4 regions of the Rhodoferax sp. LS1R11 genome follow, and region 4 is predicted to be linked to each of the others. Evidence: predicted binding sites of a transcription regulator. Region 4 holds the regulator's gene; each other region holds the start of a gene.

Region 1 (7,429 bases), on a different contig from region 4:
AAGTCCGTCCAGGCGAACCAGGTAGCCGTCAATGTAGCGGGTGAGCAGTGCCTCACCAAAGCGCTCTTTGGAGCTGAAGTAATGGTAAAAAGACCCTTTGGGCACGCCTGCCGCCGTCAATATTTCGGCCAGCCCAACGCCGACAAAACCTTTGCGCGCAATCAGGCGCTCCCCGCAGTCGAGGAGGTGATGTTTTGCAGTCAGTGGGTCGGTCGCCATGGGGTGATTATGCCAAAGTAGACCAGTCGTCTAGTAACGGGATAACTCAAACCCCTTGACGTGCCGGGTTTTGGGGGAGGAGGTCTGACCCACTGGCCAGATCCGCCGCGTCAGGGGGCGATGGCCTCGCCACCCAGCGCTTCCAGCAAATCAGGCAGCAATTTGCGCAGTTCGCCGGTGGCAATGGCGGCATCGGCGTCAAAGCCGTCGTCCTTGCCGGCCGAGCTGCCTTCAAACACCACATCCAGAAACGTCAGCTTCTTGATTTGCATGCCTTCGGTCAGCATGAAGGACACGCGGCTGTCCCAGGTCAGGGCCAGGCGGGTCGGCAGCTTGCCGCTTTCCACGTACTGCTTGACCTCTTCAGTGTCCAGCGGGTGGCGGGCATAGCGCACCACGGCCTTGGACTCGTCGGCGGCCTTGAGTTCGCAATCACGGTCTACCGTGAAGCCTTGAGGTGCTTCCTGGGTAATCAGCCACTCCGACATGGCGGCCGTGGGCGAAATTTTGGTGTCCACCAAGGCGACTGCAAAACCGGGCAGGCATTTCACCAGCATGGTCACCACTTCATCGGCGCGGCCCTGGCTGCCGGCGTCAATCACCAGCAGGCTGGCCTCCGGATCAATCCAGACGAAAACAGTCGACTCCTTGATGAAAGCCATCGGCATCAACTGCAGCTTGATGTCTTCCTTGATCTCCTTGATTTCCTTTTTGCCGGGCTTGCGGCCCGTGGTGGCCTCAATCTGGGCGGTGCGCTCCTTGGCCTTGCGGGTCAACACCGAGCCGGGTACCGCCTTGGTTTCAATTTTCAGCTTGAAAATCAGCTGTCCGCTGACCGACTCCACCAGCGGGCCGTGGGCCTCACCGCGCGGTTCTGTCCAGCCGATGGACTTTTCCTGGCTGGCACCACATTCCACAAAACGCGCCCCATCCAGGCTCTCTTCCATTTGCGCCAATGACGCGGACCATCCGGCCCCGATTCGATACACGATGACGTTCTTGAACACTTGCACCCTTTTACGATTGGTTTAACCCGATAAGTATCGATGATTCCGTCAAACCGCCTGCTTCAATATTTAACGCAACTTTACAAACCTTTCATCACGCGCCATGCGGCAGATACACACGGCGCACAGACTTGCATCCAACCTGATACCAAGTTCTGTGTATCAGACTCACTCCAAAAGGATGTTCACATGAAATCAGTTTTTAAACCCGTTTTGCTTGCGGTTGCCTTGGCCACTGCCGGGTTTGCCGCATTTTCACAAGCGCCCGCAGGCGACATGATGAGGGGCACAGGAGGCATGCACGAGGGCCGTGGCCATGAGCGCATGGGCAAAATGGACCCCGCCAAGATGCAGGCACGGACGGACAAACGCAACGCCGACCTCAAGGCCGCGCTCAAGATCACCCCGGCCCAGGAAAGTGCCTGGACCACCTACACCGCCGCCATGAAACCACCGGCCGACATGATGGGCAAACGCCCTGACCGCGCCGAGATGGACAAGCTCACCACGCCCGAGCGCATCGACAAGATGAAGACGCTGCGTGCCCAGCACATGAACGACATGATGACGGCGATGGACAAGCGCGGCGAGGCGACCAAAGCCTTCTACGTCACGCTGACGCCGGAGCAGAAGAAAACGTTTGATGACCGCGCCATGCGCCACCATGGCGCTGAAGGTCGCCATGGCGGTCGTCATGACGGCAACATGCCAGCCCAGCCCAAGAAATAAGCCGGCAAACAAGGTGGGCGATCAGGCTCATCGGCGGTCCTGTCGAACTGGTTTCGGCAGGACCGTTGTTGTTTGTCAGGCCAACATTTTTTTGAGTTCGCCGCTGGCAATCAGCTTGGCCAGGTCGTTGGCGCCACCGACCAAAACCCCTTTGACAAACACCATGGGGAACGTGGGCCACCCGGTCCACAGCTTGAGTGCATTGCGCTGGCGCCAGTTGTTGAAATAGTTGCCGTATTCCAGGTATTCATAGGCCACACCGGCGGCGTCCAGCGCCTTGCGGGCCTTCTTGGGGTAGGGGTTGAAGCCCATGCCGACCACCACCACGGCATGCTGCGCGACAGCGGCCTGAACTTCGCGCATGATCGATTGTTCATGCGTTGCCACTTTTTCCCGGATGGCGGGATGAATGTGTGACTCGTCAAGTAGGGGGCGGGGCATGGCAATATCCTGGGGTTGATGGTGTCCGCATTATGCGGCGCACTGCCCTTGCCACCGCCATGGGCGCCTTGTCATGGCTTGACCTACATCAAGTCATTCTGGGGTGCCGGAGCCTAAACTGCGAATTCCTATGCCCACACCACTGCTCAAAGTTACTGCCAAGCCCCTTGGCCCAGCCATTCCTGCTGTGCGAACCGTCACGTTAACCCGGCCTTTGCACTGGCTGGTCTGGGCGTGGCGCGACATGGCCAAATGCGGCTGGCTCAGTTTTGCCCATGGCCTGGCGTTGGCCCTGGTGGGGGCGGGCATCCTCCTGGTGGCGCATGACCGCTTCTGGTTGCTGGCGGGGGCGTTGTCGGGCTTTCTGGTGGTGGCGCCTGTGCTGGCGACCAGCCTGTATGCCTTGAGCCGGGCCCTCGAGCGCGGTGAAAAACCCCATGTCCGTGTGGTGACCAGAACCTGGCTGAACTGGCAGAACAGCCACTTCAATAAATTTGGCAATGACTACTGGTGCCTGGTGCAGTTCGGCGCCTTGCTGGCGCTGGCCGCCACCGGTTGGGTGCTGACCTCGGCGGCCCTCATCACCCTGTTTGCGCCGGTGCCGATCAACACGCCGCTGGAGTTTGTCCAGCATGTGATGCTGGCTAAAAATGGATTCCTGTTTGAACTCTGGCTGGCCATGGGGGGCGTGCTGGCGGCGCCTATTTTTGCGTCTACTGTCGTGGCCATGCCCTTGTTGCTGGACCGGCGGGTGACTTTGCTGCAGGCGGTGCTGACCAGCTGGCGGGTGGTGTTGAGCAATCCCTTGCCGATGGCTTTCTGGGCCGCGATCATCCTGGGCTTTACCTTGCTGGGTTTGGGTTCGGCCCTGCTGGGGCTGATTGCTGTCATTCCGATGCTGGGCCATGCCAGCTGGCATGCCTACCGCGATCTGGTGGATGTCTCGAACCTGCCTGAGCGGGATGTACAGAAAAAGGAGTCGCGCTGATGTTCGGCTACGACGAGTCACAGATTGCCACTTTCGGGCTTACCTTTGGGGTGGGCGCATTCATGCTCTACATGCTGTTCATCATCGGACAACTGGCGTGGGAGTCGAAGGCTGGCAAGTTTGGCACCTTCATCATCTTTCTGGGTCTGGGTTTCGGCATGATCGGCTTTGTGGCCAAGTACCTGATCCAGTGGACGATGGGTATCAAGTGAGCGGCAGGTAAATCCCTTTTATTTCGTCGCCGTTTCTTTTCGACACATCCTCTACAAAACCCAGGTCACGGGCCAGCTTGAGCATCCGCTGGTTGGAATCCAGCACGGTGGCTACCAAGCGCTGCGTGCCTTGCGTGCGCAGGTAGGCGATGATTTTTTGCATCAGCAGCAGACCCAAACCACTGCCTTTGAGTTCTGAGCGCACGATCACCCCGAACTCGGCCTCGATGTTGTCCGGGTCCGTCATGGCGCGCACCACGCCCAGGGTTTGGGGCAGGCCGTCAGGCCCGGTGGTCAGGGCGATGAAAGCCATCTCACGGGCGTAGTCGATCTGCACCAGGCGCGCCAGTTCGCTGCGCTCCATGGTGCGCTTGCTGTAGAAGACCCGCATGCGGATGTCTTGCGGGTCCAGGGTCTGCAAAAACGCCATGTGCAGCGCTTCATCCTCCGGGCGGATGGGCCGCAACATCAAATCATGCCCCATCCACTGCACGGTTTCCTCCAGCGCGGCCGGATAGGGCCGGATGGCAAAGTGTCCCTCACCCGCCGGGGCTTTGGCGCTCAGGCGGATGCGCGCATCCAGTGCCATGGCGCCTTCAAAATTGACGATGAGCGGGTTGATGTCCAGCTCGGCAATCTCGGGCACTTCCGCCAGCAATTGCGACACCGCCACCAACACGCCATGCAGCGCGGCTTCATCCACTGCGGGGGTGTCCCGCCAGCCAGCCAGCAAGCGTGACACGCGGGTGCGCGAGACCAGCGCCCTGGCCAGTTGCCCGTTCAGCGGGGGTAAAGCCACGGCCCGGTCCGCCATCACCTCCACGGCCGTGCCGCCTTGGCCAAACAGAATGACGGGGCCAAAAACGCTGTCAATCGTGCTGCCCACAATCAGCTCCTGCGCATGCGCGCGGCGCACCATGGCCTGCACCGTGAAGCCCTGGATGCGCGCTTGCGGCAGCTGCCGTTGCACGCGGTCCAGCATGGTTTGTGCTGCCACGCGAACTTCATGCGCGTCCTGCAGGTTGAGGGCAACGCCGCCCACGTCCGACTTGTGGGAGATATCGTCAGACAGAATTTTCAGCACCACCGGAAAACCCATGCCTGACGCCGCCCGGGCGGCCTCCTCTGGCGACGCCCCCACGCGCTGGGTGGGCACGACCGGAATGTGGCAGGCCTCGAGCACGGCCTTGGCTTCGGGTTCGGTCAGCATCTCCCGACCGCTGGCCAGGGCCGCTTGCACCACCGCGCGGATGGCTGCCACATTCGGGCGCAGGCCCGGTACCGTGGCCGGTGGGGCCTCGGTCAGCTCGGTCTGGTTGCGCCGGTAGTTGACCAGCATGGAAAACGCCCGCACCGCCTGCTCCGGCGTGTCGAAGTTGGCAATGCCGGCGTCCTGAAATACTTGGCGTGCCTGGGCCACGGCCTGGTCGCCCAGCCAGCAGCTCATCAGGCGCGGGGCTTCCCCCGGGCGGTGCTGTGCCAGTGGCACCAGGGCGCAGGCAATGTCGGCGCTGGGCACGATGGCGGTGGGCGCGTGGATGAAGAGCACGGCCCCGGTCTCAGGGGCGTCGTTGAGCACTTTCAGGGCCTGCTCGTAGCGGGCTACCGGCGCGTCGCCAATGATGTCCACCGGGTTGCTGCGGGACCAGTTGGCGGGTAGCACGGCATCGAGCTGGTGGCGTGTTGCCTCGCTCATCACCGACAGCTTGACCCTGGCAAAAGCCGCTGCGTCTGCTGCCATGACACCGGCCCCGCCGCCATTGGTGAGGACCGTGAGGGTGTCACTGGCATTGGTGCGAAAGCGCGACAGGGTTTCAGCCGCGAGGAACAGCTCTTGCAATGTATTGACGCGCAGCATGCCAGCGCGGTTGATGGCCGCGTCAAACACCATGTCCGAGCCCGCCAGGGCGCCGGTGTGCGACGCCGCGGCCAGCTGGCCCTGGGGCGAGCGCCCGGCCTTGACCACAATCACCGGTTTGTTGCGCGCCGCGGCCCGAGCAGCCGACATGAACTTGCGCGGCGATTCGATGGATTCGGCGTACAGCAAAATCGCCCGCGTTTTGGGGTCGCTGGCCAGGTAGTCCAGCATGTCGCCAAAGTCCACGTCGGTGTGTTCACCCAGCGAAACAAAGTGTGAAAACCCGATGCCCCGGCCCTGCGCCCAGTCCAGCATGGCTGTCACCAGGGCGCCGGACTGTGACACAAAGGCCAGTTCGCCCGGCTGGGCATCAATGTGGGAAAAACTGGCATTCAAGCCCTGGTGCGGGGACAACAGGCCAATGCAGTTGGGTCCCAGGATCCGCAGCAGGTGCGGCCGCGCGGCGTCCAGCATGGCCTGCTTTTGCGCGGCGGTCATGCCCGCGGTCAGCACCACGGCCGCGCGCGTACCAAGGCGGGCCAGCTCCTTGATCAAACCCGGTACGGTGGCCGGTGGCGTGCAGATCACCGCCAGCGCTGGCGCCGTCGGTAAATCGGAGGCCGTGGCAAACACCGAGTAGCCTGCCAGATCGCGGTGACGCGGGTTGATGGCGAACAGCTGGCCTTTGAAGTTGCCCGCACTGAGGTTGTGCCACACCGTGGCGCCCACGCTGCCTGGACGCAACGAGGCGCCAAAGACTGCGATGGAGGCGGGGTCGAACAGAGAATCGAGGTTGCGAATGCTCATGGTGGAATCCCGCTCCTGTTTTTGTGGTTAGCCCATCGGCTTCACGCCGATCAGCAGGCCGTGCAGCCACAGCGCAAAGACTCCCCAGGCGATGGCACCGACGGCGACGGTGATGACCGTGGCGCCCACGTTGCCTGCGGCATAACGCGTGCCGGCCAGGCGGTCGCGCCGTCGCGCCGCGCTGAAGTCCAGAATGGACCACACCAGGAACGAGCCAAACAGCACCACGTGCGCGACGTTGCCGTTGGCCACCAGATGCGCCAGGGCCCAGACTTTGACGGCCAGCACCATGGGGTGGTGAATACGCGCCTTGATGCGGTTGCCCGGGATATAGGCGGCCGCCAGCAACACAAAAGAAACCAGAGTCAGCAAGGACGCCAGATGACGCATGCCCACGGGTGGGCTCCACAGTTGTACCGGCTGTTGTCGTGCCAGCCCAAACCCGTAGACGATCAAGCCAAAGCCCAGCAATGACGCAACCGAGAAAAGCCCTTTCCAGGGCTGGGCACCGATGCGATGGCGGGTCCGGGTTCGCCAGTCTTCGGCCACGATGCGCACCGAGTGCACGCCTAGAAAAATCAGCAAACCCAAAATCAGATATGTCATAGAGGCCTTCGTGAAATCAAGTGCCCAGCACGCGGTTTTTACCAGCCCGTTTGGCCAGGTACATGGCCTGGTCGGCGCGCCGGATGGCGTCATGGCCCGTTTCATTTGGGGCCAGTTGCGCGACACCGGCGCTGAAGGTGATCAACAGCTTTTCCGTCCCTGTCAAAAAGAAACGTTTGGTGAGTTCGCGTTGCAAACGGGTCATGGCTTCGATGCCCCGGTCCAGGGGGGTGTCCGGCAACAGAATGACAAATTCCTCACCGCCGTAGCGCGAGAGCGTGTCCTGCGGACGCATGACTTCTCGCGCCACGGTAGCCAGATGCGTCAGCGCCTCATCGCCGGTGGCGTGCCCCAGCCGGTCGTTGATGTTCTTGAAATTGTCAATGTCCAGCATGGCCATGCACAAAGGTGTTTCCTTGCGCCGGAAGTTGGACACCTCACGGTCAAGAGATTCTTCCAGACCCTTGCGATTCAGGGCGCCGGTCAGGGGGTCATGGCGGGCCAGGGCGCTCACCCGGTCCAGTTCCTGGTGCAGCTTGACCAGCTCGACTTCGGTGGCCTG
Region 2 (7,429 bases), on a different contig from region 4:
GTACGCTGCAGCGCTGAGTTGCCCGCGCATCCACGTCATGGCCGGTTTACTGCCCGCAGGTAGCGAGCGCGCCGCGCTGTACCCCACGTACATCGACAACCTGCGCTGGGCCGCACAAGCGGCCGCCCAGCAGGGCGTGGACGTGCTGATCGAGCCGATCAACCCGCGCGACATTCCGGGCTTCTTCCTGAACCGCCAGGACCACGCGCACCAGGTGATTGCCGATGTGGGCGCCTCCAACCTCAAGGTGCAGATGGACCTGTACCACTGCCAGATCGTGGAAGGCGATCTGGCCATGAAGCTGCGCAACTACCTGCCCACCGGGAACGTGGGCCACATCCAGATTGCGGGCGTGCCACAGCGCCATGAACCCGATCTGGGCGAACTCAACTACCCCTACCTGTTCTCGGTGTTGGACGAGCTGGGTTTTGACGGCTGGGTGGGCTGCGAATACCGCCCAGCCAGGGGCATGCAGCCCGGCGGCACCTCGGCCGGGCTGGGCTGGCTCAAGCCCTGGCTTTGACGTCAGTGGCATGATGGAGGGCTGTATTGTTTGACTGACGAAGGAGCCCCCCATGAATGCCCGAGTTACTGAGACCGCATTGAACGCCGCACAAGCGCTGGGGGAGGTCAGCCAGGCGTGGGATGACGACATCGTCCACCGTCTGGAAGACTACATTCGCATTCCCGCCAAGTCGCCGATGTTTGATGCCGACTGGGAGAAAAACGGGTTCCTCGACACCGTCATGTGGGACGCCGCCACCTGGGTGCAGTCGCAAAAGGTCGACGGCCTGACGCTGGAGATCATCCGGCTCGAAGGCCGCACGCCGGTCTTGTTTTTTGAAGTGCCCGCCTCCTCCGGCAGCGGCTCGGACACTTCCACCAGCACCCTCTCAAGCAAAACCGTGCTGATGTACGGCCACCTCGACAAACAGCCCGAATTCAGCGGCTGGCGCAACGACCTCGGCCCGTGGACGCCCAAGTATGAAGACGGCAAGCTCTATGGCCGGGGCGGCGCCGATGACGGCTATGCCGTGTATGCCAGCATCGCGGCCATCCAGGCGCTCAAGAGCCAGCACGTGGCGCATCCGCGCATCGTGGGCCTGATCGAGACGTGCGAAGAAAGTGGCTCCTACGACCTGCTGCCTTACGTGGACGCCTTGCGTGATCGCCTGGGCGAGGTGGCGCTGGTGGTGTGCCTCGACTCGGGTGCGGGCAACTACGACCAGCTCTGGCTCACCAGCAGTTTGCGCGGCATGGCCAGTGGCGTGTTGAAGGTGGAGATTCTGACCGAAGGCGTGCATTCGGGCGACGCCAGTGGTCTGGTGCCGTCGAGCTTTCGCATCATGCGCCAGGTGCTGGACCGGCTCGAAGACAGCGCCACCGGCCGCCTGCTGCCGGCCTCGTTCCATTGCGAGGTGCCGGCCGACCGCATGGTACAGGCGCAGGCCACGGCCGCCATTTTGGGGGACGAGTTGTACAAGCGTTTTCCGTGGGCGCACTACGACTGCGGTGGTTCGACCCAGTTTGCCCTGCCCACCACCACCGACCCGGTGCAGGCCCTGCTCAACCGCACCTGGGCGCCGACCTTGAGCGTGACCGGTGCCGAGGGCTTTCCGGACTTTAAAAACGCGGGCAATGTGCTGCGGCCCTACACCGCGTTCAAGCTCAGCCTGCGTTTGCCTCCGCTCATCGAAGCCGCCACCGCGGTGCAGGAATTGAAGGCCCTGCTCGAAGACAACGCGCCCTACCAGGCCCGCGTGACCTTTGAGGGCATGAGTTCCGCCACCGGCTGGAACGCCCCCGGCACCGCGCCCTGGTTCGAGCAGGCGCTCAACGCCGCGTCCCGCGACTACTTTGGCGCGCCGTGTGGCTACATCGGCCAGGGCGGCACCATTCCGCTCATGAACATGCTCTCCACCGGTTTCCCGAAAGCACAGATGATGGTGTGTGGCGTGCTGGGCCCCAAGAGCAATGCGCACGGGCCCAATGAGTTCTTGCACGTGCCGTACGCGAAGAAGCTGACCGCGGCGGTGGCGCAGGTCATCGCGCAGTTGCGCTGATGCCCGGAGACTGAACGGTGAGTGCTGATTCAACCTTGTCCACCTTTGTGGCGCTGGACGGCGAGAACATCGCCGTCCAGGACTGGCCGCTGGAGCCCGGCACCGTCGCGCGCGGCATGGTGTTGATCGTGCATGGCCTGGGGGAACATGTCGGCCGTTATGACGCCTTGGCCCGGCGCCTCAACGAGTGGGGGTTTGCGGTGCGGGGGTATGACCAGTATGGCCACGGTGAGTCGGGCGGACCGCGCGGGGGCTTGCCCAGCGACACCCGCCTGCTGGACGATTTGGCCGATATGGTGGACAGCACCCGCGCCCGCATGGCGACCCGGAGGCCCCTGATTTTGCTGGGGCACAGCATGGGGGGCCTGGTCGCGGCGCGCTTTGTGGCGCTGGCCATGCGCCCTGTGGACGGGCTGGTGTTGTCGTCACCGGCGCTGAACCCGGGGCTCAATGCCTTGCAGAAGCTGATGCTGGCGGTCGTGCCTCGCATCGCGCCCAATTTGCGCGTGGGCAACGGCCTGGATCCCGCACTGATTTCGCATGACCCGGCGGTGGTGGCCGCCTACCTGGCGGACAAGTCGGTGCATGACCGCATCTCGGGTCGGCTGGCCCGCTTCATCGCCACAGGCGGCCCCGCCACGGTGGCGCAGGCACCCACCTGGCGCGTGCCGACCCTGTTGATGTACGCAGGGGCCGACAAGCTGGTCAACCCGGCAGGCAGCCAGACCTTTGCCGCTGCAGCGCCGAAGCAGGTGGTGAGCAGCCGCTGCTTTGAGGCGCTGTACCACGAGATCTTCAATGAGCGCAACCGGGAGCCGGTGTTGACAGAGCTCAGAAAATGGCTTGACGCGCGGTTTTAAGCCGCCATCACGCGGCGCTGCTGACTCGCCAGCCACACCAGTGCCGCGCCCGTCAACGCCACGGGTACCAGTGAGCCGTAGTTCAGCAGCGTCCAGCCACGGGTGGTGACCAGCACGCCGGATGCAAACGCACTCAGGGCCAGTGTGGCGAAGACAAAGAAATTCAGGGCGCCCTGCGCCCGGTCTTTTTCTTCGGCTGTGTAGGTTTGCAGGGACAGAGTGGTGCTGCCGGTGAACAGGAAATTCCATCCCACGCCCAGAAAAAACAAGGCAATCAAAAACTGGTGCAATTCAACGCCGGACAGCGCCACCCCGATGCACAGGGCGTTGAGCGCCACGCCCACGCCCATGATGGGCAGGGTGCCAAAACGTTTGATCAGATGGCCGGTGAAAAAGCCCGGTGCAAACATGCCAATCACATGCCATTCCAGCACCAGCGCCACGTCTGAAAAAGGCAGGCTGCACTGCTGCATGGCCAGGGGTGTGGCGGCCATCAGCAGGTTCATCACGCCGTAGCCCAGCGCGCCCGTGGCGGCTGCGACGATGAAGGCGGGTTGGCGCATGATCTCCTTCAGCGGGCGCCCGCCCGTGCCTGATTTTTTGGGGAGCGGGGCCGGGAACTCAATGAAGCTGAGTACCCCCATGGCCAATAGCGCGACGACGGCCAGCGCCACGTAAGCGCCCGCAAAGGGCACGCTCATCAAGGTGCGCGTTTGCTGCGCCAGGTTGGGCCCGAGCACCGCGCCGATCAGGCCACCCGCCATGACCAGCGACACCGCTTTTTCGCGCCAGGCGGGGGGGGCCAGCTCAGCGGCGGCAAAGCGGTACAGCCCGGCATTGGCGTTGTAGTAGCCCGCCACCACGGTGGCCGTGCACAGCAGCCAGAAATCCTTGTGGACCACCGCCCAGGCACACAGCAGTGCCGAGCCCAACGCCACGGCCAACCCCATCTGGAACGACACCTTTCGCCCAAAGCGGTGCTGCGTCTTGGCCACCAGCCCGGTGGACAGGGCGCCACCGACCACATAGCCCATGACGGGCAGGGTGGCCATCCAGCCCAGCGGTGCCAGGCTCAAGCCCACCAGGCCGTTGATGGCGATGAAGGTGACGTTGTTGGTCAGGAAGAGTCCCTGGCAGATGGCGAGTAGCCAGAGTTGTCGGTTCATGGGGCGTATTTGATCCAGCGCAAAGGTGCTTCGCATTTTCACTGGTTTGCCGGGACAAGCTGCTACATTTATTGATGTATTAATAATGCATCTTTAAAGGTCATCCATGTCCACTTCTTTCGCAAGCACCATTGATCTGCGCCAGATTTCACCCCCCGCGCGCCATCCGCTGATTTTCAGCCGTGTTGAAGCCTTGTTGCCGGGGCAGTCACTGGAACTGATCAATGACCATGATCCCCAGCCCCTGAATGCGCAGTTGCAGATGCGCAGCCCGGATTCATTCAGCTGGAGTTACCTGGAAAAAGGCCCGTACGTGTGGCGTGTCCAGATCGGTAAAAGTGCCACCGTCGCGCGTGCGTCGTCCGGTAGCTGCTGCTCGGGTGGCGGTTGCTGCGGTTGACCTGCCTCACATGATTCGTCCGTAGGGTCTGGCAACTTCGTTGCATGAAATTTGAGACTCCCCTTGTCGCGCTCATGGAGCAGGTCTGGCAGAGTTTGGGTTTGTGAGAGGCGTGGTCATCATCATGCCGTCAAGGGTCAGGAAAGTGGTCATGGTCAGTTCAGCCCACGCCAAAGCGGTCGGTCAGGTGGCCAAAGTAGCCGCCCCAGAACATCTCCTGCAGCGGCATTTCAACTTTGCCAGCATCGGACAGCGCCTTGAACAGCCGATCCGTCTCGGCCAACGGGTGATCGGGCGACTTTGGCATGTCCCCAAAACGCCCGATGGGCATGGAGAACGCAGTCCCGAACACGGACTTGCAGAACCGCAATGCTTCTTGGGCGTCGGCGGGAGAGATCCGAAAAGGATTGCCGTGAAAACGGCGTGTGACTACACCAACAGCGCCGCCAAGGCCGTCAAGGCCGCTGTCTCGGCGCGCAGCACCCGCGGGCCCAGCGTGACGGGCGCGAAGCCGCCTGCCAGGGCCAGCTCTTCTTCAGCAGGGCCCAGACCACCTTCCGGGCCTGACAGAAAAGTCATGGACCCGGCAGGGTTGCCCGCCGCAGCGACGGCGTCACGCAAAGCCTGCGTGCCCGGTCGCAGCGACAGCAACAGCGCCTGCCCCGTTTTGGCCGCCGTTTGGGTCTTGGCCCAGGCGGCAAAGCCCATGACCTCATGAATCACCGGCACCCGGTTGCCGCCACATTGTTCACAGGCTGAAATGGCCACGCTTTGCCAGTGCGCCACTTTTTTCTCGGCGCGCTCGCCGCTCAGGCGCAAGACGCTGCGCTCGGTCATCAGGGGCTGGATGCTGGCCACGCCCAGTTCGGTGGCTTTTTCCACCAGCCAGTCCATGCGGTCATTGGCCGGCATGCCCAGCGCCAGATGGACCTCATGCGCCGCTTCGCGCTCCACGGCGTGGTGCGCGCCGATCTGCACGCCCACGTCGCTGCGCCCCATGTGCTGGATCACCGCATCGAACTCACCGCCACTGCTGACGATGCCGGGCCCGCCGTTGAACAGTGTGATGGTGTCACCCGGCTGCAGGCGCAACACCTGCACATGGCGGGCGGCGCCAGCGGGCAGGTCCAGCAGATCACCGGTGGCAAGGGGCGTGGGGCAGTAAAAACGGGGCATGAGATGTTGCTATTGTTTTGATAGCTGTATGTGCAGGTAATACCTGGGCTACAGCCCGATTCTTCTTAAACCCGGCCAAAGGCATAGCCTTCGGCGGCCTCAATGCCTTCCACCTGGTCGATCAGGCGCAACAGCGGTTTGAGTTGGATGTACCGCCCACACGTGGCTCGGATGTAGTTGATAAAACGCGGCGTGTCCGCCAGGTACTGCGGCTTGCCGTCGCGCAGCGTGAGGCGGGCAAAAATGCCGGCCACTTTCAGGTGGCGCTGCAGGCCCATCCACTCCACGCCCCGGTAAAACTCGCCAAAGTCGTCGCCCACGGGCAGGCGCGCCTTGTCCCAGTAGCGGATGGTGATGTCGAGGCAGAAGTCTTCTTCCCAGCTCAAAAACGCGTCGCGCATCAGGCTGGCAATGTCGTAGGTGATGGGGCCATACACGGCGTCCTGAAAATCCAGCACGCCCAGGGCATCGCCCGCGGTGCCGGACACCATCAGGTTGCGGGGCATGAAGTCGCGGTGCACATAGACGCTGGGCCAGCTCAGGTTGTTGGCCACGATGAGCTTGAAGGCCTCGTCCAGCGTGCGGCGCATGTCGCCCTCGACCGCCACGTCGCGGTGTTTTGTCAGGTACCAGTCGGGGAACAGCGCCAGCTCGCGTTGCAGCAGGGCTTCATCGTAGGGTGGCAACACGTCGGGCCTGGACGCCAGCTGCCATGCAATCAGGGCGTCCACCGCCTGCATGTACAGGGCGAAGTTGGCTTGCGGGTTGTCCCGGTTGATGACCTGCATCATGGTTTTGGCGCCCAGGTCGGTCAGCAGCATGAAGCCGTTGGCCTCATCCCAGGCCAGCACCTCGGGTGCCTTGACATGGGCCTGGGCCATCAGGCGGGCGACATTGGCAAAAGGGCGGCAGTCCTCCTTGTCAGGCGGAGCATCCATGATGATGCAACTGCCACGCGCCGAGTCGACGCGCAAATAGCGCCGAAAACTCGCGTCGGCCGAGGCCAGGCGCACGGAGTCGACCTGCAGACCGTGGACCGGCGCCACGGCGTTCAGCCAGGCGGTGAAAGAGGCTTCGCGTTGCGCGTCCGACCAGAGGGCGGGGGCAGCGAGGGGGGATTCGGGGGGTGTTGCTTGGCTCATGGATAATCCATTCTACAAACCCGACTGCTCCGCAGTTCGCCTTCCACTTGTCTTCCTGCCCGTTACTGCCCTGCCCCATGCGTTTTTTGCTGCCCGACCTCAAACACAGGGTGTTGCGCGTCCGTTTTGTTCCCACCCCGATTGCCCTGGTGGCCTGGGCTTGGCTGCAAGGCGCTTCGGTCAGCGCGCAGGTGCCTCCCGCCCCGCGCAGTGCCTCACCGACTTTTGTCTCCGGCGAACGCCTCTACGGCCGGCCCGACCTGGAAACCGTGGTGGAAGGCCATGCCGAACTGCAACGGGGCGACATGCTCATCAAGGCCGACCGGCTGCAATACGACCAGCCCACCGACCTGGCCAGCGCCAAGGGCAATGTGTTCATCAACCGCGCCGGCAATGTGTATGAAGGCCCCTTGCTGGAGATCAAGGTCGACGCGTTTGAGGGGTTCTTCGACCACCCCAGCTACCAGTTCCCCAGGAACGACGCCCATGGCGAAGCCGATCGGGTGGACTTCATTGACGAGCAACGCGCCGTCATCCACAACGCCACCTTCACGACCTGCCGCCGTGTGCCCGGCCCGAGCTGGATGCCGGACTGGATTTTGCGCGCCACCACCATCAGCCT
Region 3 (7,429 bases), on a different contig from region 4:
CTGCCAGATCCAGCGGCTGTGCCCACTGGCGCAAATTGGCCAGGTAACGGCGATGCACACTGGTTTCACTGGACTCATGGCTGGAGGCACTGGTCTGTCCCGACGAGATCACCGTCACACAAGCCAGCCGGGCGCCGGGGCGCGTGCCCAGCGTGCGCTCCACGGCCTGACGCAGCGAGTACAGCGTGGCATCCTGCACATCCTTGTGGGGGATGGCGACCATCACGATGGGCACTTCTTCAATCTGTTGTGCCGGCAGGGGGCTCGGCTGGTAGTGCATGCCCGCGGCCTTGATCCAGCGCTTGAAGTGCGTTCTGAACCCGGTACTCCGGGTGTTGCGGCCGCGCTCAGACACGGTGACATGCTCGGGATGGCGCAAGTCAAATGCCAGATGCGCGGCCGACGGGTAGCGCTGCGCAGCCTCCGGTGCCAGACAACGCAAGATGACTTCTTGCAACCACTCGGGCAACTGCGGCTGCAGCTTGCGCGGCGGCACGGGGTCCATCCACAGCCGCTGGCGCAAACCGCCCAGCGTTTGGGGTGCGCCGAAGGGGAGCTCACCGGTGGCCAGCTCATACAACATCACGCCAATGGCAAAAATATCGCTGCGCGGATCGCCCCGGACCCCCACCACTTGCTCGGGCGCTATCCACGCAGGTGAGCCCACCGCCTTGCGCAGTTGTTCGGCCAGCAAGTCAGGGTAGAGCGCGTTGCAGGACAAGCCAAAGTCCAGCAACACAGCGTTGCCATCCGGCCGGATGAGCACATTGGCCGGTTTCAAATCGAGGTGCACCGTGTTTTGTTGATGCAGACTGTGCACGGCGAGCGCCACTGCCGCGCCCAGGCGAGCCAGGGTCTCGGCGTCCGGACGCTCCGGCGCGTCAAGCCAATGCTGCAGGGTTTGGCCGTGCACGTACTCCATGACAAGGTAGGGCACCTTTTCCAGATCACCGGCGGCCACAAAGCGCGGCACGTGGGCACCAGAAATCACTTGCATGATCTGGTGCTCCACCTCAAAGCTGACAATGTTCTCGGCCCCGTCGCCCGCCGTCATGCGCGGCACCTTCATGGCCATGGGGAAGCCCGGGTCACTCGCCCCGTCGGTGTAATGCACGCGGTAAATATGGGCCATGCCGCCGGAGTGGATACATTCTTCAATGGTGAATCCATCCAGCTGGGCACCGGGCTCCAGCCGCTTCATCGACCCGTCTCCAGGCGGTCCGCAAAATACCCGGGCAAGCCAGCCTCCCGGATCGCCGCCGCCGCCGCGTGGTGGTCATAGGACACCCGGTGAAACGTCAGTTGTGACTTATCGGTATCAAACAAGGCGTACATGGCCTGGGGATTACCGTCCCGCGGCTGGCCGACGGAACCCACCGTGGCCAGCCAGTGGCGATGTTTGGGGACAGGCACCGCCACGCCCGGCGTGGGCGAGAACTTCATAAGACCCGGCCCCGCGCCGCGGTAATAGAGCGTTTGCATGTGCACATGGCCGCCAAAAACGTAGCGCACCTCCGGTATGACGCTGGCCGCGCCCAGACTGGCCGCGGCGCCACGCTGGTCGTACACATAGCGCCAAAGCTCGGGCCCGTCCAGGCTGGCGTGCACCAGCATGATGGCGTGGTGCTGAAGCGTCATCGGCAAGTCTTCCAGGAACGCCCGCTGGCTTTCATCAAGTTGTTCATGGGTCCATTCCGCGGTGCTGTCCCCCATGGTGATGACGGTTGCCGGGGGCGAGATCGCCATCTCGTCGTGGTTGCCCTTGACCAGCAGGGCCCCTTGCGCAGCGAGGGCCTGTGCCTGCCGGACCACGGCGACCGGGTCGGCACCATAACCCACCAAATCGCCCAACAAGGCAAACTGGTCTGCATGGCGTTCGCGGGCATGCGACAGACAGGCGTCAAAGGCCTGTATGTTCGAGTGAATGTCCGACAACAATGCCAGCTTCATGGGTCTCCTTTTTTTATCGCCCCCCGGGCGTGTTGGCGCATCATGCCCGAAGCGCCTGACAGCAAGTTTGCGTGCAGTCTGCCGGGGTCCATTTGACGCAAATCAAGCATTGGCAGGGCCAATGCCCTGTAAAGTCAAGCCATGCAGAAATGGCAACAACGCAAACGACTCATTACCCGGCGCGGGCTGATGTACTCGCTCGTGCTCTGCCTGTTTATTCTGGGTTTGGGCGGCGTCGGGTTCTGGATCCTGGAGCCCGGCGCCGTGACCTTGGCAGACGGGCTCTGGCTGGCGTTCACCACCGCCGCCACCGTGGGCTATGGCGACATTGTCCCCAGCACCCATGCCTCGCGCGCGTTCTCGGTGGTGGTGGTCTTGCTGGGGCTGGCCGTGCTCTCGCTGGTCACGGCCTCGGTGGCGGCGATGTTTGTCGAAACAGAAGAACGTCAGGTTGAACACGACCTGATGTCCGAGATCGGCGCCCTGCGCGCCGAGGTGCGCAGCCTGCACGCCGAGTTGCGCGAACTCAAAACCACCACGCGCGATACGCGCTGAAATCGGCCGCTGGCGGGGCACACTGCAACGACTTGCTATGTGCCCCATCCCACAGACAAATCGCTCTACCTTGTGGATACTGGGTCTTTGATTGTCTGTACCGGGGGCGACCTGTTCCCGCTCTCAGCAGTCCCAACCCAGAAGGGCCTTGTATGCTTTCAATCGCTGTTGTGCTGATCGTTTTGTGGCTTCTCGGATTGATCACCGCCTATACCATGGGCGGCCTGCTGCACATTTTGCTGGTGGTGGCGGTGGTCATGATTGTGATCAACCTGCTGGGGCGGCGCGGCTCGAATTAACACCCCTGCGACGCTGATACACAGCTCAGCGTCAGGATGCGCCCTCCACGCGGATCGCCACGGCCACCCAGCACTTGCTGGTACGCCGCCGCGACAGCCTGAGGGCCTTGATGCTGCTCGGCCACCAGCCACGGATGCGCCGGGTTGTTGACTTGGGCAATGAAGGCCTGCCAGCTTTTGACAAGCCGTTGACCCAGTTCTGGTGCACCCCATTCGGAGCTGCGCTTTTTGATCTGTGCTGGCGCGAAAAACAGGGTGGCCCTGGGACCGGGCAAGTCTTTTGCGCCACCGAGTTGCTCAACGTGCGTGCCTCCGATCGAACTGCTGTATTTGAGATGGGTGAACCGGGTATGAATGGCACGGCGCAAAGAGGCATTTCCGGCAAAATCGATGTAAATGCACGGCACCTCGGCATTCAATTGGTCAAGCTGATCGTAGGTCAACGTACGGTGGTAACAGCCCAGGCCTTCACAAAAGGCCACATGGCCCGGCGACGTCAAACCCACCACGTCAATGCCAGACCGCTGCGCGAGCTGGAACGCTGTGCCATAAGCTGTTTTGCTGGATGCGCTGGACAACAACATCATGCCGGGCTGGTCGGCCGAATCACGGGCGCCAAAGAAATCGTTGTCGGCCAGGAAGTCGTCAATCAGCCATGACGTGATGAACAAGGGACGCAACAAGGCCTGGATGTCTTCGCTGTCGGCGGTGTAAAACGGATCAGCGCTGCTGCGCAAATACTGGTTGTACACCGGGTGCAGGCTGGCGCGGTGCTCCGCTCCATCTGAAAACCCCGCCGGTGAAAGACGCGCAGGCTGTAGCACTACGCTGCTGGACATCGGGAAGTACCCATAGAGCCGCTCACCTACAGCCACGCCTGCGTGCAGGGACTGCACCACGGTGCCAAAACCCCACACCGGAATACGCCCCCAACCGGCATCGTCCAGACCCCCCACAGGAAAGAAGGCCCAGTAGTTCATGGCCTCGCCAAATGCAGCGTAGGTGATGTTGTTGGAGGTCAGGGCAAAGCGGTCAATGCGCACGCGCACCTCGCCCTCATTCAAAGGCTGCTCGGGCATGCTGCGCAGTTCAGCCGTGGCGAGTTGGTCCTTGCGAACCAGGAAGTCAAGTGTGTTCATGGAGAGACCATAAACGAAGCGGCCCGCCCCGACAATCGGTGCAGGCCGCCTTGGTGACAGAGCCCGGGCGCGTGCGCGCCGCAGATCAGGCGAGTGTCAAGGTCACTTCAATGTTGCCGCGTGTGGCGTTGGAGTAAGGGCACACCTCATGCGCTTTGTCGACCAACGCCTGGGCGACTGCACGGTCCATACCCGGCAGGCTGATGAGCATTTGCACTTCGATACCAAAACCGGCAGGAATCTGGCCGATGCCCACCGTGGCATTGATGGTGGTGTCCGCAGGTACGGCCACTTTTTGCAGGCCGGCCACATATTTCATGGCGCCCAGAAAACACGCGCTGTAGCCCGCTGCAAACAATTGTTCGGGGTTGACGCCACCCCCGGCGCCGCCCATTTCTTTCGGGACGCTCAGCTTGACATCCAACAATCCGTCCGATGACTTGGTGGCGCCATCACGTCCGCCTGTGGAGGTGGCGTGGGCTTGATAAACAACTTTTTCGACTTTGGTGACCATGGTATTTCCTTGGAAAAATGCTTCAGCGAAGCGGGTTAAAAACGGGAAGAAACTCAAAAAATCAAATCAGCAAGGCGCTGCGCAAGGCCTGCACCTTGTGGGTTAGCGCCATCAATTCAGGCACCGGACATTGCACCGCGCTCACCACACACCCGGGGACTTTGGCGGCACTGAGTTTGAGTTTTTGTCCACCAGCGGTGAGCGTGATGTGGACCCGGCGTTCGTCGTCGGGCGAGCGGGTTCGAACCAGCAAATCAGCCGCCTCCATGCGCTTGAGCAAGGGGGTCAGGGTGCCAGAGTCCAAAAACAGGCGCTCGCCCAGGTCAGACACCGACAAACCGTCCTGCTCCCACAGCACCAGCATGACCAGGTATTGCGGGTAAGTGAGCCCGAGTGCGGCGAGCAAGGGCTTGTACAGCTTGGTCATCGCCAGGGATGTGGAGTACAGGGCGAAGCACAACTGGTTGTCCAGCAACAGCGCGGGATCGGAGGAGGACTGTGCGTTTGGAGAAATCATGCGTTTATTATTGCACACAATTAAATTGTGTGCAATTAAATATGCAACTCAACTCGCCAGCGAGACGTTCATCGGGCCCTACGCGTCGCTCGCGAGACCGGGCTGGAGACACCCCTCTAAACGCTGCCAACGCTTTGCGGTAAGGTCATCCGACGGCACACCCAAAAAATGATTCACAAGGTGCCTGGAGAAAAACATGTTCGACTACATCATCATTGGCGGCGGCTCGGCCGGTTGTGTTCTGGCGGCCCGACTCAGCGAGAACCCCGACATCAACGTCGCCCTGCTTGAAGCGGGTCCGGCGGACAACAGCGTCTTGATTCATTGTCCGGCCGGCTTGGCCGTGATGGCCAAGACGGGCATGGCAGGCTGGGGGTTTGAGACTGTGCCCCAACCCGGACTGAACGGCCGCAAAGGCTACCAGCCGCGCGGCAAGGTACTAGGCGGCTCCAGCAGCATCAACGCCATGATTTACACCCGCGGCCACCGCGACGACTACGACCACTGGGCCGCAGAAGGCAATACCGGCTGGGGATATGACGACGTGCTGCCCTACTTCAAAAAAGCCGAAAACAACGAACGCGGAGCCGATGCCTTTCATGGCACCGGTGGACCGCTCCATGTGATGGACCTGCGCAGCCCCAACCCGTATGGGCCCTTGTTTGTGCAGGCTGGTCAACAGGCCGGATTTCCCTACACGCCAGACTTCAACGGCAGGAACCAGGAAGGTGTCGGCATGTACCAGGTCACGCACAAAAATGGCGAGCGCTTCAGCGCGGCCAAGGGCTACCTGACCCCCAACCTCGCGCGGCCCAACCTGCACGTCTTCACGGAAGCCCACACCACCCGCATCCTGGTGGAGCGCAAACGCGCCGTCGGGGTGGAATTTCAGCACGAGGGCCAGCTCAAACAGCTCAAGGCCTCGCGTGAAGTACTGCTGTGTGCCGGCGCCCTGCAATCGCCGCAAATTTTGATGCTCTCAGGCATTGGGCCGCATGCCCATCTGGTGGAGAACGGCATTGCCACCGTGCATGACCTGCCAGGCGTAGGCCAAAACCTGCATGACCACATTGACGTGGTGCAGGTCGTGGATGCACCCCACGCCAAAGACCTGTTTGGCCTGTCGCTCAATGGCATGGTGCGCGCGATCAAAGGGATATTTGAGTGGCGCAAGTCACGCTCCGGCATGCTCACCTCCAATTTTGCGGAAGCGGGTGCCTTCATCAAAAGCCAGGACAGCGAGACCATGCCGGATCTGCAACTGCACTTTGTGGTGGGCAAACTGGTGAACCACGGACGCACCACCACCTTGGGTCATGGTTACTCTTGCCACGTGTGCCTGCTGCGCCCCCTGAGCCGCGGCACCCTCAAACTGGCCAGCAAAGACCCCTGGGCTGCACCGCTGATTGACCCCAACTTTCTGGGTAATCGCGACGACATGGACCGCCTGATTCGGGGCTTCAAGGTGATGCGGAAGATTTTGTCCCAACCGGCCCTCGCGAGCATGGGCGGCAAAGAACTGGCGTCGTCAGCCAACGCCAAAACGGACTCACAGATTGAACAATTTATCCGGGACCATGCCGACACCATTTACCACCCGGTGAGCACGTGCCGCATGGGCTCTGGCGCCATGGACGTGGTGGACGCCCAGTTGCGCGTGCATGGGCTGGAAGGCCTGCGCGTGGTGGACGCATCCATCATGCCGCGCGTGGTGGGGGGCAATACCAACGCGCCCGTCATCATGATTGCCGAGAAGGCCGCGGACATGATCAAGGCGGCCCAGCGGATCTGACAGAAAAGACGGACAAAAAAAAGGTGCCCTTGCGGGCACCTATCAAGCTTTTTTCTGGAGAGAAAGAGTTAACCGGTTGCTTAGAAAGCGTAGTTGAAGCGGACGCGGAAACCAGTGTCATTGGACTCGACGCCAGTCGCACCGATTTTGCCAGTGGAAGCCGACAGCGCGGGCGTGATGGTCGCGCCCTTGATGCCAAACAAAGGCATGGCGTAGGAAGCGTACACGGTTTGCACGGTGTCCTCACCCACAGCAGCTTCGGTCTTGGCAGAGATCACACCCACCACCAAAGAGCCCACTGCAGCAGTCAAGCCCAAAGAGCTTTGGCTGTCGCGGCTAGCTGCATCAGTCTTGCCGCTGGCAATGTTGCCGGTCAATGTGAAGCCACCAAAGTTGTAGCCCACAGTGGCGCCAACACCAGCGACGTCGTTGTTGGAGCCAAAGTATTTTCCGGACTCAAAACCCAGGCGTGCGGTCAACGGACCTGCGGCGTAGGACAGTACGGGACGCACACCTTTAGCCATGTTGGCAATGCGGTGTTCGACCACACCGATCTCCAAGCTCAAACCGCTGCCGAGGTTGACGGTGCCGGCCGCGTGAAATTGGTTGCTGTCCTTGCGACCGCGCAGGCTGTTGGTGCCGTACACATTGCCAGCGTGGTAA
Region 4 (7,429 bases):
GGAACACACTGAAGACAGTGAGCAACGGCCGCTCTGCCACCGTGAATATCTCGGCCCCGGTTGCACCTGCCCACGCCTGAAAAGGAAAATACCATGGCAAATAACAATACAAGCGGCGGTCTGTCGCACGAAAAAATAGAAACCAACAATTTCTTGATGATCGTCCTGATCTTGCTGGTCCTGCTGGTCGGCGGTTTGGTGGAAATCGTTCCGCTGTTCTTCCAGAAGTCCACGACTGAGCCGGTCAAGGGCCTGATGCCCTACACCGCGCTCCAGTTGGCCGGGCGCGATATCTACACACGGGAAGGTTGCTACAACTGCCACTCTCAAATGATTCGCCCGTTCCGGGCCGAGACACTGCGTTATGGGCACTATTCGGTCGCTGGCGAGTTTGTGTATGACCACCCGTTCCAGTGGGGCAGCAAGCGTACCGGACCGGACCTGCACCGCGTAGGCGGCAAGTACAGCGACCAGTGGCACGCCACCCACCTGAACAACCCGCGTGATCTGGTGCCAGAGTCCAACATGCCCGCATATCCCTGGCTTCTCAAAAACGCTGTGGATGCCGCGTCTGTACCCGGGAACATGAAAGCCTTGCGTACCGTGGGTGTGCCCTATACCGACGAGCAGATAGCAACAGCGGCAGCAGACGTCAAGGGCAAAACCGAAGTGGAGGCCGTCATTGCCTACCTTCAGGTTCTGGGTACCTTGGTCAAGTAAACGGGAGCGTCAAGATGAACTTTGATATCAACACGCTGCGTTCGCTGGCTACGGTCGCCAGCTTCATTACTTTCATCGGCATCATGGTGTGGGCGTATTCCCGTCGCAACGCGGCTGATTTCGAGGAGGCCGCCAATCTTCCTTTCGAGCAAGACTGACGAACCGCACTACAAGGAAAAAAAATGAGCGACTTCACAAGCAATTTCTGGGCGATCTACGTTTCCGGAATTACCGTTGTCAGTATCCTGGCCTGTCTTTTGCTGCTGTGGTTTTCAGGCAAAGCCAAGGCCATGACCGCCAGCGACAACACCACGGGTCATGTGTGGGACGGCGATTTGCGTGAGATGAACAACCCCCTGCCGCGCTGGTGGGCATGGCTGTTCGTGATCACCATCGTCTTTGCCTTTGCTTATCTGGCGCTGTACCCGGGCTTGGGTACCTATGCCGGAAAACTGGGCTGGACGTCGACGGGCCAGCACCAAGCCGAGGTGGACAAGGGCAATGCCGAGGTGGCCCCCTTGTACGCCAAATTTTCCGGCATGAAGCCTGAAGACGTGGCCAAGGACGCACAAGCCATGGCCATTGGTGAGCGTCTGTACATGAACAACTGTGCGCAGTGCCACGCGTCCGATGCGCAGGGCAGCAAAGGCTTTCCCAACTTGACCGATGGCGACTGGTTGCATGGTGGCGCGCCTGAAAAAATCAAGGAAACCATCACTGGCGGCCGTATCGGCATGATGCCCCCGATGGCCGCAGCGGTCGGGACGGCCGACGACGTGAAAAACGTGGCGCAGTATGTGCTGAGCCTGTCGGGTAGCCCCCACGATTCATTGCAGGCGTCGTTGGGCAAGTCCAAGTTCACCGCATGCGCGGCATGCCATGGCATGGATGGCAAAGGCAACCAGGCCCTGGGTGCGCCTAACCTGACGGACGACATCTGGCTGCACGGGTATGGCGAAACCGCCATCATCGCGATGGTCAACGGAGGCAAGACCAATCAGATGCCAGCGCAGGCAGGCAAGCTGACGGAGGCGCAAATCCATGTATTGGCGTCCTATGTGTGGGGACTCTCCAACAAGGGCGTGGCCGCTGCACAGTAAGCGCGTACGGTTAGCGCCATTGATTTTTAAGTGAGACGAATTGAGCAACACTGATTCCGAGGTACGAAAAATCATCCCCATCATCCCGCAGGAACCGGATGAGGTGATGGTGTCTCTCTACGCATCACACGAAAAAATCTATCCCCGCAGCGTCTCGGGTCTGTTTTCGAACTGGCGTTGGGGGATGGTTTTTTTGACCCAATTGGTGTTTTACGGCATGCCATGGCTGGAGTGGGGTCAGCGGCAGGCTGTTCTGTTTGATCTGGGCGCCCGGCGCTTCTACATCTTTGGTTTGGTGCTGTACCCGCAGGATTTCATTTATCTCACGGGTATTCTGGTGATCTCCGCTCTGTCGCTGTTCCTGTTCACCGCGGTTGCAGGCCGATTGTGGTGTGGCTATGCCTGCCCTCAAACGGTGTACACCGAAATTTTTCTCTGGATAGAAAAAAAAGTGGAAGGTGACCGTTCTGCGCGCATGCGTCGTGACGCCAAACCTTGGTCGGTGGACAAAGTTACGCGCAAAAGCACCAAACATTTTCTTTGGCTTGCGGTGGCCCTGTGGACGGGCTTTACCTTTGTGGGCTATTTCACGCCCATCAAGGAACTGGGTGTTGAATTTCTGCAGATGAGCATGAGCTCCTGGGAAGTTTTCTGGACATTCTTTTACGGTTTTGCCACCTACGGCAACGCAGGCTTTATGCGCGAGCAGGTTTGCAAACACATGTGTCCGTATGCGCGCTTCCAGAGTGCCATGTTTGACAAAGACACGCTCATCGTTACCTATGACAGCGAGCGTGGGGAGCCACGGGGCGCCCGGTCCCGCAAGGCGGACCCCACAACGCTGAACCTGGGTGCCTGCGTGGATTGCAGCCTGTGTGTGCAGGTGTGCCCGACCGGTATTGATATACGCAAGGGCTTGCAGTACGAATGCATTGGTTGCGGCGCGTGCGCGGATGTGTGCGATACCGTGATGGACAAAATGGGTTATGCGCGAGGTCTGGTCAAGTACACGACCGAAAACGCCATGAACCAGCACTGGACCAAGGCGCAAACCTGGCGCCATGTGTTTCGACCCCGGGTGTTGATCTACACGGCCATTCTGGCCACCATTGTGGTGGCCATGCTGGTCAGCCTGTCCATGCGCTCGCCCTTCAAGGTGGATGTGGTTCGTGACCGCGGCGTCATGGCGCGCATTGTGTCGGGCGGAAAGATTGAAAACGTGTACCGCCTCCAGGTCATGAACGCCACCGAGTCGGCCCAGCATTACAAGATTGCGGTCACCGGGTTGACAGGTTTGGCCGTGAATTCAGAAAGCATGGTGATGGTTGAGGCCACCCAGTCGCGCTGGATTGCGGTACGGGTTCAGGCGCCTTTTGATGCGGCTGCGCCCGGTTCTCATCCCATTCAGTTTGAAATTGATTCGGTGGATTCACCCGGGCACGTGTCTGAAAAGTCTGTCTTTCTGGTTCCTCAATAAGGATTGGTCATGAAAAAAAATACCATTGATGCAGGTGCACCCTGGTGGAAGTTCGGTCATGTGTGGCTGGTGGTGGCAGGCCCCGTCATTGTGGTGGTCGCAAGTTTCATCACCTTGTACCTGGCCATCACCCGGCCCGAGCAACTGGTATCGGAAGACTATTACCAAAAAGGCATTGAAATCAACAGGACGCTGGGTAAGGACGGGAATGCCGCCAGCCTGGCACCCGCGCTGCAGGCACGTAACCACGCTCAGACGGGTGTGGTACCCATGCCTGCGCCGCCAGCGGTCAAACCTTGAGCCCGATTACGGTTAACGCAGTTCTCAAAGGATTTTCTCCATGCGCTCACAACGATTGATGTGGATTGTTTGGCCGGCCTTCATGGTGGCCTGCATCCTGGAAGGTCTGGTGTTTGCGATGATTGATCCGCAAGATCTGCACTGGTTTGGTCAGCCCGTGGCACTGTCGCGGCAAGGGGTTTACACCGTGGCATTTTTTTTGTTCTGGGGTGTGGTCATGGTCTCTGGCGCCCTGACCACGCTGTTGTCGATGTCACCGTTTGAAGTCAACCGCTGTCCCATGCCCAACGAAGCGCGCCCGGATGCCTGTCCCAAGCAGGGTTCCTGCTGAACCCGCTTCTTGTATCGGTCTAATTGCAGGCCTTGGGGTTGACGATCTCTTTGAGCGCGTCGGTGTTGAGAATCTGCACATGGCGTTGTTTGACCTCGACAATGCCGTCGGCTACAAACTTGGAAAAAGTGCGGCTGACGGTCTCCAGCTTCAAGCCCAGGTAGCTGCCAATTTCTTCACGCGTCATGCGCAGAATCAGCTCTGATTGAGAAAAACCACGCGCATGCAGGCGCTGCACCAGGTTCAGCAAAAAGGTGGCCAAACGCTCCTCGGCCCGCATGCTGCCCAAGAGCAGCATGACGCCGTGTTCGCGCACGATTTCGCGGCTCATGATTTTGTGAACATGGCGCTGCAACGCGGAGACTTCCCGGGACAGTTCTTCAATCCGGTCGAACGGCATGACGCAGACTTCTGCATCTTCAAGGGCAACGGCATCGCAGGTATGGTGTTCATTGACGATGCCATCCAGACCAATAACTTCCCCCGCCATTTGAAAACCTGTGACCTGATCCCGGCCATCTTCTGAGGCAACACAGGTCTTGAAGAACCCGGTGCGGATGGCGTACAGATTGGCAAACTTTTCACCATTTCGAAACAGTGTGGTGCCGCGTTTGACCTTGCGCCGTGCCGCCACGATCACATCAATGCGGTCCAGTTCGTCCGAACTGAGGCCAATCGGCATGCACAGCTCCCTCAAGTTGCAGTTGGAGCAGGCGACTTTGATGGTTTCAGGATTCATGCGAATGATTTTGGCACCAAATGGCCTCCAGCCCTGATGTGTGTCAAAGATTAAGGCCCATGAATGCAGCAATTTTTGATTTGAATCAAGAATCCAATTGGGTGCTTGAGGCACATTCGTCAGCATTGTGAAGGACTCCCCATGACAGCCGTCGTTGCTGAACCTATTTCTGAAGACCTGTTGCGCCGGTTTGATGTGTCCGGGCCCCGCTATACGTCCTACCCGACGGCGGACCGCTTTGTGGAAGCGTTCGCCGCAGACGACTACACCCAGGCGTTGAAGCTGCGCCGATCAGGTGCGGCGGGCATGAGGACGCCTTTGTCCCTGTATGTCCACATCCCCTTTTGCGAATCGCTTTGCTACTACTGTGCCTGCAACAAGATCATCACCAAGCACCATGACCGCGCCACGTCTTATCTGCGTTATCTGAGTCGTGAGGTGGATCTGCACACCGCACAACTGGGTGTCGGGCAGACCATTACCCAACTGCATTTGGGGGGCGGAACACCGACCTTCTTGTCGGATGACGAACTGCGTGAACTCATGGGCATGCTGCGTCGCAACTTTACCTTTGCCTCGGGGGGCGAATATGCCATTGAGGTTGATCCGCGCACGATTGACGCCACCAGGCTCGATACGCTGGCGGAACTCGGCTTCAATCGGTTGAGTTTCGGTGTTCAGGACTTCGACCCGGCGGTGCAAAAAGCGGTACACCGGGTACAGCCGGTCGAGCAGGTTTTTGCCTTGGTGGAAGCGGCTCGCCAGCGCAACTTTGATTCCATCAATGTGGACCTGATCTACGGCTTGCCCCAGCAAAGCCCGGAGTCGTTTGACCGCACCCTGGCGCAAGTCATTGAGTTGCGGCCCGAGCGCATCGCGCTTTACGCCTATGCGCACTTGCCGGAGCGTTTCAAACCCCAGCGCAGGATTGCCACGGTTGAGTTGCCCAGCGGCGCAGCCAAGGTGGCGATGCTCGCGCGCTCGCTGGCCGCGTTCATGGGGGCAGGCTATGTGTATGTCGGCATGGACCACTTTGCGCTGCCCACCGATCCGTTGGCAATCGCCAAGCGGCAGGGGCGGCTGCATCGTAATTTTCAGGGGTACAGCACGCAGCCCGACTGCGATTTGATTGGTCTGGGCGTGTCCTCCATTGGTCGTATTGGGGCGACTTACAGCCAGAACGCCAAGACGCTGGAAGAGTATTACGACCACCTTGATCAAGGGCATTTCCCCGTGGTGCGTGGGCTGGCGCTTTCACGTGATGACCTGATCCGACGTGCGGTCATCATGGCGTTGATGTGCCAGGGCCAGTTGTCATTTGAGTCGATTGAACTGGCTTATCTCGTCGACTTCAAGAGTTACTTTGCGTCTGAATTGGAGGCACTGCAGCAATTGGCCGGGAAAGGATTGGCCACCGTGGATGACTCCGGCATTCAGGTGACCGCCATGGGCTGGTTTTTTGTGCGTGCCGTGGCCATGGTGTTTGACCGCTATCTGCAGACTGACCGTACCCGGGCCCGTTTTTCCAAGATCATTTAGCATCGCCGGATGCAATCTTCACTCGCTGTCACTGCACTTTTGATGGGTCTGGCCGGTGGGCCGCACTGCATTGCCATGTGCGGTGCGGCCTGTGCGGGCATTGGGCAGGCGGCCGGGTCCGACAAGAACGCGGCCATGTGGACGTTTCAGGCGGGGCGGGTGCTGGGTTATTCGGCGTTGGGCGCTCTGGCAGCGGCTTCCATGCAGGGTCTGGGTTGGTTGACCATTCAGTCAGCCGCTTTGCGACCGGTGTGGACACTATTTCATGTGGCTACTTTTGTACTTGGCATGTTGTTGCTGTGGCAAGCCCGGCAACCGGTCTGGCTGGAGCAGGCGGGCAGAAAAATTTGGGCTGGTGCACGCGCATTGGCTGCAGGGCAGGGCAGGGGCGCACCCCTGGTGATCGGCGCGTTGTGGTCGTTCTTGCCTTGTGGGCTGCTTTATTCGGCGCTCCTGGTGGCTGCACTGAGCGGTAAAGCGCTTGATGGTGCTGGCGTCATGGCCTTGTTCGCACTGGGGACCAGCGTGTCCATGATGGCGGGCCCCTGGTTATGGCTGCGTTTGCGTGGCAAGGGCACGCAAGGTGGCGCTGGCGATTGGGGTGTGCGCTTGGCCGGGTTGGCACTGGCGGCCAGCTCTGCCTGGGCCTTGTGGATGGGGTTCGCTCACAACGCTGCACCCTGGTGCGTCACGCCCTGACGAGAGACCCATGCAAGTTCATCGTATTTTGACCCGGTCGCCCTCCTTGAGTTTGGTATCCGGATAGACGATGACCCGGGTCCCTGCAGGCAGTCCCGATTTGACCCAGGCATCGACGCCATTGCGCGCGGTCACTTCAATTTCACGCAAACGGGCATGGCCGTTGTCCTGTACAAACAGGCCTGACCGCGCACCGACCGGAAACAGCGCGCTGACCGGCACCTTGATCGCGTTCTCAACCACCTGAACCAGCACCTGTACATCGACCTTGAAGCCGTCGCCCAGCGACTTCCACTTTTCAGGAGGGGACGTGATGTCCACAATCGCGTTGACCCGCTGTTCCTCGACTCCGAGGGCCGAAACTTTGGTAAAGGCCGCTGGTTCAACGAGCCGCACTTCGCCAGCAAGCACCTCAGGCCCGCCCCAGTTGGAGAGCAGCACAGCGGTGCCTGGTTTGATCTGCGCTGCGTCTTCGGTCAGGATGTCCACCACCACCTCCAACCGGGCCGGGTCGCCCAGTTCCA

The links. Region 4 encodes FNR, which switches genes on or off when oxygen is low (the NO sensors DNR and NnrR bind a similar motif). Its sites were predicted from a motif close to TTGATNNNNATCAA; they were not measured.
Region 1: the regulator FNR is predicted to act here: its motif matches at 2,475-2,488, upstream of AC097N_RS10575 (DUF2189 domain-containing protein).
Region 2: the regulator FNR is predicted to act here: its motif matches at 4,099-4,112, upstream of AC097N_RS10300 (DUF2249 domain-containing protein).
Region 3: the regulator FNR is predicted to act here: its motif matches at 2,043-2,056, upstream of AC097N_RS19660 (potassium channel family protein).

Annotation. Positions count from the first base shown of each region.
Region 1 covers NZ_JBWMAW010000007.1:95,640-103,068, reverse strand. The annotation lists gene AC097N_RS10595 (TetR/AcrR family transcriptional regulator) at 1-219, opposite strand, end outside; gene AC097N_RS10590 (recombination-associated protein RdgC) at 330-1,226, opposite strand; gene AC097N_RS10585 (Spy/CpxP family protein refolding chaperone) at 1,416-1,955, shown strand; gene AC097N_RS10580 (glutaredoxin) at 2,031-2,396, opposite strand; gene AC097N_RS10575 (DUF2189 domain-containing protein) at 2,527-3,384, shown strand; gene AC097N_RS10570 (DUF2788 domain-containing protein) at 3,384-3,596, shown strand; gene AC097N_RS10565 (bifunctional acetate--CoA ligase family protein/GNAT family N-acetyltransferase) at 3,589-6,261, opposite strand; gene AC097N_RS10560 (NnrU family protein) at 6,289-6,867, opposite strand; gene AC097N_RS10555 (GGDEF domain-containing protein) at 6,884-7,429, opposite strand, start outside.
Region 2 covers NZ_JBWMAW010000007.1:36,519-43,947, reverse strand. The annotation lists gene otnI (2-oxo-tetronate isomerase) at 1-523, shown strand, start outside; gene AC097N_RS10315 (M20 family metallopeptidase) at 576-2,063, shown strand; gene AC097N_RS10310 (lysophospholipase) at 2,081-2,923, shown strand; gene AC097N_RS10305 (MFS transporter) at 2,920-4,089, opposite strand; gene AC097N_RS10300 (DUF2249 domain-containing protein) at 4,196-4,489, shown strand; gene AC097N_RS10295 (hypothetical protein) at 4,650-4,820, opposite strand; gene AC097N_RS10290 (16S rRNA (uracil(1498)-N(3))-methyltransferase) at 4,919-5,665, opposite strand; gene AC097N_RS10285 (aminoglycoside phosphotransferase family protein) at 5,731-6,807, opposite strand; gene AC097N_RS10280 (LPS-assembly protein LptD) at 6,885-7,429, shown strand, end outside.
Region 3 covers NZ_JBWMAW010000023.1:24,698-32,126, reverse strand. The annotation lists gene AC097N_RS19670 (serine/threonine protein kinase) at 1-1,201, opposite strand, end outside; gene AC097N_RS19665 (metallophosphoesterase family protein) at 1,198-1,950, opposite strand; gene AC097N_RS19660 (potassium channel family protein) at 2,092-2,505, shown strand; gene AC097N_RS19655 (lmo0937 family membrane protein) at 2,658-2,804, shown strand; gene AC097N_RS19650 (DUF2855 family protein) at 2,801-3,943, opposite strand; gene AC097N_RS19645 (organic hydroperoxide resistance protein) at 4,029-4,457, opposite strand; gene AC097N_RS19640 (MarR family winged helix-turn-helix transcriptional regulator) at 4,519-4,974, opposite strand; gene AC097N_RS19635 (GMC family oxidoreductase) at 5,171-6,766, shown strand; gene AC097N_RS19630 (carbohydrate porin) at 6,847-7,429, opposite strand, start outside.
Region 4 covers NZ_JBWMAW010000006.1:82,779-90,207, reverse strand. The annotation lists gene ccoN (cytochrome-c oxidase, cbb3-type subunit I) at 1-80, shown strand, start outside; gene ccoO (cytochrome-c oxidase, cbb3-type subunit II) at 94-720, shown strand; gene AC097N_RS09485 (cbb3-type cytochrome oxidase subunit 3) at 735-878, shown strand; gene ccoP (cytochrome-c oxidase, cbb3-type subunit III) at 903-1,820, shown strand; gene ccoG (cytochrome c oxidase accessory protein CcoG) at 1,861-3,297, shown strand; gene AC097N_RS09470 (FixH family protein) at 3,307-3,597, shown strand; gene AC097N_RS09465 (hypothetical protein) at 3,638-3,928, shown strand; gene fnr (fumarate/nitrate reduction transcriptional regulator Fnr) at 3,948-4,667, opposite strand; gene hemN (oxygen-independent coproporphyrinogen III oxidase) at 4,809-6,206, shown strand; gene AC097N_RS09450 (sulfite exporter TauE/SafE family protein) at 6,216-6,905, shown strand; gene AC097N_RS09445 (efflux RND transporter periplasmic adaptor subunit) at 6,924-7,429, opposite strand, start outside.